DNA from 4 places in the Mojavia sp. genome. Region 4 is predicted to be linked to each of the others. Evidence: predicted binding sites of a transcription regulator. Region 4 holds the regulator's gene; each other region holds the start of a gene.
What was found. Region 4 encodes NtcA, which controls nitrogen genes in cyanobacteria. Its sites were predicted from a motif close to TNTGTANNNNNNNNTACANA; they were not measured.
Positions count from the first base shown of each region.

Region 1: a site for NtcA is predicted at 897-916, ahead of rpe (ribulose-phosphate 3-epimerase). Genes of this name have one in related genera too.
Region 2: a site for NtcA is predicted at 1,234-1,253, ahead of glnA (type I glutamate--ammonia ligase). Genes of this name have one in related genera too.
Region 3: a site for NtcA is predicted at 1,280-1,299, ahead of AC5JL8_RS22730 (Glu/Leu/Phe/Val family dehydrogenase). Genes of this name have one in related genera too.

Region 1 covers NZ_JCACKA010000115.1:75,299-77,507, forward strand. Annotated here, with positions in the region: gene AC5JL8_RS30805 (S8 family serine peptidase) at 1-805, opposite strand, end outside; gene rpe (ribulose-phosphate 3-epimerase) at 943-1,650, shown strand; gene hpsJ-A (HpsJ-like protein, cyanoexosortase A-associated) at 1,740-2,209, opposite strand, start outside.
Region 2 covers NZ_JCACKA010000089.1:23,308-25,516, reverse strand. Annotated here, with positions in the region: gene AC5JL8_RS26065 (hypothetical protein) at 1-27, shown strand, start outside; gene apcB (allophycocyanin subunit beta) at 508-1,017, opposite strand; gene glnA (type I glutamate--ammonia ligase) at 1,376-2,209, shown strand, end outside.
Region 3 covers NZ_JCACKA010000078.1:42,568-44,776, forward strand. Annotated here, with positions in the region: gene AC5JL8_RS22730 (Glu/Leu/Phe/Val family dehydrogenase) at 1-1,194, opposite strand, end outside; gene AC5JL8_RS22735 (carotenoid oxygenase family protein) at 1,381-2,209, opposite strand, start outside.
Region 4 covers NZ_JCACKA010000036.1:17,500-19,708, reverse strand. Annotated here, with positions in the region: gene fabI (enoyl-ACP reductase FabI) at 1-625, opposite strand, end outside; gene ntcA (global nitrogen regulator NtcA) at 1,004-1,675, shown strand; gene AC5JL8_RS06405 (DUF3084 domain-containing protein) at 1,844-2,209, shown strand, end outside.

The DNA of each region.
Region 1 (2,209 bases), on a different contig from region 4:
TGTTATTGCCAGGCGCAACTAAACTAATGGTGCCACGCCCATCAATATTAAACTCTTTCCCTACTAGCCGTCTGGTTGCTCCCTGGTTAGCACCTACTAGATTAGAAACGTCAACTTTATTAAAAATCCCCCCACGTCGGGATGAAAAAGCCACGTTCACTCCATTAAAATTATCTGTAGGAATAGGAATACCACCTTTGCCCTGGTTACCGGCGATCGCATACAGGACATTATGAACGCGACTCGACCAGTCAAGACATAGCGTGAGTAAAGCATTGCCATCTAAAATTGCATCCGGGCGTGGATCTCTGTTTAGGGGTTCACCAAAGCTGAAGTTAATGGCACGGACATCACCACCATTTTGCAGCGCCACGTGCTGCGCCGATAAACACTCTTCTGGCTGTCCCATATTTTTAGTTGAACCAACAGCAGAAGAATACAGTCGCGCTTCTGGAGCAACTCCCGGCCAGGCTTTGTCTTTACTGACCATAACGCCAGCAACATTATAGGCGTGGGGATCAACACTGCTGTTTGACTTAGCTGGACCATTGCGTAAGAAGACTCCCGCAAGAGATATAGCAAGGTTTTTCGACACCGCTTTATCCAATCCAAACATTCCCGGACGCCCAATTTCCACTTGACCAATGGCAATCTTGCGACCGCTTAAATTATAAGGAGGTTGGCGTAGCTTCAAAGCATTTATACCGTTGGTGCCAAAAGACGTTTGTAAAGCTGAAGCAAGTACTGGCGCACTCAAACACGAAGCACCCAGCCCCAAAATTATCCAAGTTAGTTTTTTATTCATAATCATTAATCATTAGTCATTAGTCATTTTCCCTCACTCCCCCATATCTCTAGCAAAGGCGGGATCAAATTGATGAGCGATTGCTCAATGTTTTGTTACAATATTTACAGACGAGGACGCTTGAAAACCCACTAGCCATGACCCAAAACCTATCTAAAAAGCCCATTGTGATTGCTCCGTCCATCCTGTCAGCCGATTTTAGCCGTCTGGGTGACGAAGTTCGCGCTGTAGACGCGGCTGGAGCAGATTGGATTCATGTTGATGTAATGGACGGTCGTTTTGTACCTAATATTACGATAGGCCCTCTGGTTGTGGAGGCGATTCGTCCGGTGACGTCAAAGCCATTGGATGTCCACTTGATGATTGTGGAGCCAGAAAAGTATGTAGAAGGGTTTGCTAAAGCGGGCGCTGATATTATTTCAGTTCATGCTGAACACAATGCTTCGCCACACCTGCACCGCACTCTCGGACAAATCAAAGAACTCGGTAAAAAAGCAGGAGTCGTACTTAATCCTTCAACACCTTTGGAATTAATTGAGTACGTACTGGAGCTTTGCGATTTAGTGCTGATTATGAGCGTCAACCCTGGCTTTGGCGGTCAAAGCTTTATTCCAGGTGTATTACCTAAAATCCGCAAGCTGCGTCAGATGTGTGACGAACGCGGTCTTGACCCTTGGATTGAAGTAGATGGGGGACTAAAAGCCAATAATACTTGGCAAGTTTTGGAAGCAGGTGCTAATGCGATCGTAGCTGGTTCAGCTGTCTTTAACGCTCCAGATTACGCTGAGGCGATTACAGCTATTCGTAACAGCAAGCGTCCTGCTCCAGAATTGGCAAAGGTCTAGTCAGCCGATTTTGAATTAGTATCAAACCAAAAATAGAATTAGGGTGGGCAATTCACCCACCCTAATTTTTTACCGAATATATTCTTTTATCATCTACTGATTCTTGCCCATTTAGTTATCTTCCAAAAACTAAAAAATAAAGCCGCAGAAACCAAAGCTCCCAAATTCCATTTAACCGAACTTTTGATCAAGGTCAGGCGCTGAGAAGACTGAGTGGCTTTTGCTTGAGTTTTGATTTGTGCCTTGGCTTTAGATACTTCTGACAAGATTTGAGTTTTTACTTCTTGAGGATTTTTACCATCAAATGAGCGGCCTTGTCTCTTTAAAAAAGTACCTAATTGTTCGGGCGTAGCTTGGTTAAGTTGCTGTTCTACTTGTTCCGCTCGGGATAATTGTTGTTGAGATAAATTATTTACCTGAGCAATACTTTGTTTATTAAGCCGGACAGTATTACCAATTCCCAAAGGAATTAGTACCAAAAAAATTACTGCCAATAATAAAGTTAACCAAGATAAAAGCTTTAAGCTTAATAATTCCCATTTACTTCGTGAATGTAGCT
Region 2 (2,209 bases), on a different contig from region 4:
GAGCCATCAATAATCGAATATCACTAATTTATAAATAAGTAATCTTGCTTAAAACTACCATAAATTTGTTATGACAGTAACAATTTTGGCAGATTTTTGTAACATAATCTAACACTTATTGACCCTTACACAAAAAAGTGATATATCAGATTATTTTACTTTCTGCAAAGTTTTTAAGCATAATTACTTCTTGACAAATGCAGACTTATTTTAGAATACTATAAATATTTAAATTTTTTCTTCAAAGTGTATTACATATAATCGAGAAGCGGTATAATTCGGCAAAATTAGAAGCTCTACTAAAGTACCTATTTACGATTGGCTTCTACTGTCGGAGACGCAACGCAAACACCAGTGCTGTAGGCGATCGCGTCTTTGTAGAAAAAAGACTTGTCGTTAGACAATAATTCTTGGCAAAACATTTCAAGTGCATTAGCGAAGCGTGCCCAAAGGAGGGCGCGCTTTTGATATTTTTATAGGGGTAGAAATCTTGCCTGCCCCTAATGTCTAAATATCGGTTTCACTTAACTCACGAGTGATATGGTCAAACGGTTCATCCACAAAGGCAGCATTAGCCACACCTGCGGCTGCAACTTGTTCTTTGACAATATCCTTCATAATTTGAACTCCGCGAACCGTGGGGCCAATAGGCACGCCTAAAGAATTGTAAGTTTCCCGCAGCCCTTGTAGTACCCGCTCATCTAACACATTGGTGTTGCCAGCAACCAGCGCATAGGTAGCATAGCGCAAGTAGTAATCCATATCCCGCAGACAAGCTGCATAACGACGAGTCGTGTAAGCATTTCCGCCTGGGCGAATCAACTCTGGCTGTTCTTCAAATAATTTGGAACCAGCCTGCTTGACAATTGCAGCTGCATTAGAATTGATTGCTCCTGCTGCTTGTACTCGTGATGTACCACTTTCAAAGTATGATTTAAGGCTATCGATCGCATTGCGATCAAAATACCGTCCAGCTACGTCATAATTCTTAATTAAGCTTGTTACTGCATCGCGCATTCCTTTTTCTCCCAATCATTACTATCTATGGTTTGATATTAATTTGGCTGCTTTCATGCACCAGTAATTTTTTGTGCCAATTACAATATAGATTCGGCACAAAACAATCTATCCGCTACTTAAGGATTCTATGCCAAAGTTGCCCCCTCTGAGATGATATGTTCGAGTTTTGTACAGATGTTAGGGAAAGGTTAATATAAGCTGTAAACCAGACGATCTGTAACAAAAACTACAAATTTCTCTAATCTCCTATCCTTAGGATATTCCAGGTGTGTCACAATTGGGTTCAGCTCAGCAGGGTCAGCAGGCGTTGAAGATTCTAGTTTGAGTTTATTTAATTGGCAGAGAAGGAGTAACAATGACAACCCCACAAGAAGTCTTGAAACTGATTCAAGACCAAAAAATTCAGATGATTGATCTGAAATTCATCGATACACCAGGGACATGGCAACATCTCACCATGTACTACAACCAAATCGATGAAAGTTCATTCACTGAGGGCGTACCTTTCGACGGTTCCAGTATTCGGGGTTGGAAAGGCATCGAAGAATCAGACATGACAATGGTGCTTGATCCAAACACTGCCTGGATCGACCCGTTCATGAAAGAGCCAACGCTAAGTATAATTTGTAGCATTAAAGAACCCCGCACAGGCGAGTGGTATAGCCGTTGTCCTCGCGTGATTGCCCAAAAAGCCGTAGATTACTTAGTTTCTACTGGTCTTGGTGACACAGCATTTTTTGGCCCAGAAGCCGAGTTTTTCATCTTCGATGATGCGCGCTTTGACCAAACCGCCAACGCAGGCTACTACTACGTAGACTCTGTAGAAGGTCGTTGGAATTCTGGTAAAGATGAAGGCCCCAACCTAGCTTACAAGCCACGCTTTAAAGAAGGTTACTTCCCAGTTGCACCAACGGATACCTTCCAAGATATGCGTACAGAAATGCTGCTGACAATGGCGGCTTGCGGCGTACCCATTGAAAAACAACACCACGAAGTTGCCACTGGTGGTCAGTGTGAACTAGGTTTCCGCTTTGGTAAGCTAATCGAAGCTGCTGACTGGTTGATGACTTACAAATATGTCATCAAGAACGTTGCCAAGAAATACAGCAAAACCGTTACCTTCATGCCCAAACCACTGTTTGGCGATAACGGTTCTGGGATGCACACTCACCAGTCTATCTGGAAGGAT
Region 3 (2,209 bases), on a different contig from region 4:
ATGTTGAATCACTTGGCGGTAAGCATGAACCATCAAATGTTCCATTTCGCGGTTAACGCGTTCTTCATCCCAGAATAGGTAGGAAAGTCCTTGCACCCACTCTAGGTAACTCACCACAACACCACCAGCATTGGCCAAGATGTCTGGTAACACAATCACACCCCGCGCTTCTAGGGCTTGGTTAGCTTCTAGAGTCACCGGGCCGTTAGCGGCTTCTGCAATAATCTTGGCTTGCACCTGACTCACATTTTCCTTAGTGATTTGGTTCTCTAAGGCTGAGGGAATCAAGACATCGCAGGGCAAGGTCAATAAATCTGCGTTGCTAATTGGTAGTGCTTGCGGGAAACCGACAACACTCTTATGGTTGGCAGTAGCGTAGGCTTTCAGCGCTGCAATATCAAGGCCCTGTTCGGAGTATATTCCCCCTGTACTGGTGGATACAGCTATAATCTTTGCTCCTGCTTCGTGTAATAATTCGGCAGCAGCACCACCTACATTGCCAAATCCCTGAATAACAACTCGCACTCCGGCTAGAGTTTTTCCTTGATCTGCCAATGCCTCACGGACAATAATCATCGTACCGCGTCCAGTTGCCATTTCCCGTCCGCGGGAACCACCAACAGAAAGGGGCTTACCAGTCACTACCCCTGGTACAGCATGGCCGACATTCACAGAATATGTGTCCATCATCCAAGCCATTTCACGGGCAGAAGTACCCACATCTGGTGCAGGTATGTCTACAGACGGGCCGATATCTTTAATCAACTCGCTGGTATAACGACGGGTAATTCGTTCTAGTTCCCTAACGCTGTATTGTTTGGGATCTAAGGCAATACCTCCTTTTGCACCGCCGTAGGGAATACCTAATAATGCACATTTCCAAGTCATTAACATTGCTAAGGCAGAAACCTCGCGCAGTGTAACGGCTGGATGGTAACGAATTCCTCCTTTGTATGGGCCTAAGATATCGGAGTGCTGCACCCGATGTCCTGCCAACACCCGTATTTCACCATTATCCAGTTTCACAGGAATGGAAACTGTAACTACTTTGCGCGGATGACTGAGGATTTCTAGCAACCCTTGATCTAATTTTAATTCTTTGGCTGCCGCCTCTAAGTAGCTACAAGCTTGATCAAATGGACAAATATGTGCTGGAGTAGCTGCTTCCAGCGGTAGCAGAGGTGTTGCAACCATATAATTTTCTCCTAATCGCGGTATCTTTGCGAACCGGATATATATTATGCCTAGCTTATCCTTCCTTGGAAAAAAAGTTAGAGAATTTGTAGTTTTTGTTACAATTTTATTTCGATTTTATGCATAAAAAATGAACACAGATATTTTGTGTCTGTGTTCATTTGTAGCGATCGCTCCCTGAAACAATTAATCTGATACAAAGACTTTAGAAGTAAAGGTTCCATGAAGCCCATAGGGAATATGATGCTTGAGATGCAAACGAGCAATTACACCTTTACGGAAATCGCTAGCATCCAAAATCACCACATCTGAGCGATGATAGACAGCATCATAAACCAAAGCAATTACCCAACCGTCATCTTCCTTTTGGGAACCAGGGCGGGGAACAAAAATCGGCTCACCCATGAAACCACGGGGTGCTGCACTCCAAAGTTGTCTTTCTCCAGAGTCTAAATCAATTTTTAGCAGTGCTTGCAAGGGAGCATTACCAGTCTCTGCATGAGCAGCACCGATATACAAGTAACGATATGGGCGTCCCACATTATCTGGATGTATGCTGGGAAACTCACAGCAACGACTTTCAATTAACTTTCGTTGCACCGTCCCATCGTTAAGGTTAATATTAAACCGCCAAAGTTGCCCAGGCGCAATTGCTTCAAAATCAACTTGACGAAAATCGCTTTCGGGTTCGACTTCTGGTAATGAGTCATAGCAAATGGAGTCAATCACAATTTCACTGCCTATTTCAAAAGCATTGATGTGGTGAAAGACAAAACCAGATTGGGTCTCCAGAATTTTTACATCTGTTTTTGCAGCCTTGGAGTTGCGAGGAATCACTATAATGCGAGTTGGTTGATTTGGCTGAAATTTGATACATTCCCCGGCTGCACGTATTCCCAAGGCCAAAGGTATGGGATTAAAAGTGACAGGATTTTGAAAGAAGATGCAGTAATTGGGAGTAATAACAAAATCGTGGATGAAACAGAAACCCGGAACACTATGAGCGTGCTTTCTG
Region 4 (2,209 bases):
TCATATCTAAAATTCCTCCTACCGCGCTTGATGCCAAAGTACGGATTGGCCCGGCGGAGATGGCATTGACTCGGATATTTTGTGGCCCCATTTCAGCAGCTAAGTAACGTACACTTGCTTCCAATCCTGCCTTAGCAACACCCATGACGTTATAGTTAGGAATTGCCCTGACGCTGCCTAAATAGCTGAGGGTGAGGATACTTCCTCCTTCTGTCATCAAAGGTTTAGCTGCACCACTCAATTGCACCAGTGAGTATGTGCTAATTTGTAGCGCCGTGTTAAAGCCAGCGCGTGATGTTTGGCTAAAATCACCACTTAAATCATCTTTATTGGCAAAGGCCAGACAGTGGACGAGGATATCTAGTTTTTCCCACTTATTGCGGATTGTTTCAAAAGTAGATTGAATTTGTTCGTCGTTTTGGACATCACAGGGAAGAAATAAGCTGGGGTTAAGGGGTTCTACCAATTCAGCAACTTTTTTCTCCATCTTGCCTCGTTCATCTGGCAAGTAGGTAATACCTAAGTTAGCTCCGGCTTTGTGTAGTTGTTGAGCGATCCCCCAGGCGATCGAGCGGTTATTTGCAATACCTGTGACAAGGGCATTTTTTCCAGTCAGATTTAGCATAGCAATTGTTAATGTGAACAATCATTAGGAGCATACTAGAATCTGAGGCTAGTTTGTCTTTGTTTTTTACAGGATTTGTAAAAATGATTATTGGTAAGACAGTTTAATACAATAAAATTACTGATTAATCCTTTATATATTCTCAATTTATCTTGATTTTGTCTTTAAAAAACCTTTTTAATACAGCTAATTTAAGCCATATTCAAGGATTAATCACTAAAAATATCAAAAATTATGTATCATTATAAACAAATAACTATAAAGCATTAATTTTGAGTATAGGAAAGTACAGAAAGGTTGACGGTGCTTTATTGATTTTTCAGGTGTATTCTTAGGTAATCAGTTTTTGTTTTTCCGGCATTGGGTAGGGGAAGGGAGATGATCGTGACACAAGATAAAGCCCTAGCAAATGTTTTCCGTCAAATGGCAACCGGAGCTTTTCCGCCGGTTGTGGAAACGTTTGAACGAAATAAAACGATCTTTTTTCCTGGCGATCCTGCTGAACGAGTTTATTTTCTTTTGAAAGGTGCTGTTAAACTTTCCAGGGTGTACGAGGCAGGAGAAGAAATAACAGTAGCACTGCTGCGGGAAAATAGCGTTTTTGGTGTGTTGTCGCTGCTAACGGGAAACAAGTCGGATCGGTTTTACCATGCCGTTGCATTTACGCCTGTAGAATTACTGTCAGCTCCAATTGAACAGGTGGAGCAAGCACTCAAGGAAAATCCAGAATTATCAATGTTGATGCTGCGAGGTTTGTCTTCGCGAATTTTACAAACAGAGATGATGATTGAAACTCTCGCTCACCGAGATATGGGTTCCAGGTTAGTGAGTTTTTTGTTAATTCTCTGCCGTGATTTTGGGGTTCCTTGCGCTGATGGGATCACAATTGATTTGAAGCTATCTCATCAGGCGATCGCTGAAGCAATCGGTTCTACTCGCGTTACCGTCACCAGGTTACTTGGAGATTTGCGAGAAAAAAAGATGATTTCCATCCACAAAAAGAAGATTACTGTGCATAAACCTGTTACTTTAAGTAGGCAATTCACTTAAAAGCAATTGGGGGAAGCAGAGGTGACACGTATTGTGTTTTTAGAAATGGCACTAACATGGAGGTAAATCTAAAAAATTGAGTAAATTCGGCTATTGCCAATCCCTCGTCCCCCACAAAAAATGGTTGAAAGTAGTAGGCTGTATCTGGAAGCATTTCGGTAGCTGAAGATGACCACCGGGTACATCCTCATCGCAGCAATTTTAATTTTGGGAGGCATGCTTGCCACCGTGGGTGATCGTATCGGCACACGGGTTGGCAAGGCGCGCCTCTCACTCTTTAAGCTACGCCCTAAAAATACGGCTGTACTAGTAACGATTTTTACTGGAACTTTAATTTCGGCATCAACTTTAGCAATTTTATTTGCTGCTGACGAAGGGTTACGCAAGGGAGTCTTTGAGTTAGAAGATATTCAAACAGACCTCAGGAACAAGCGTGAACAGCTAAAAACCACGGAAGCTCAGAAAAGCCAAGTAGAGGGTGAACTTAACCAAGCAAGAAAGGAGCAAGTAAAAGCTCAACGAGACTTGCAGGCA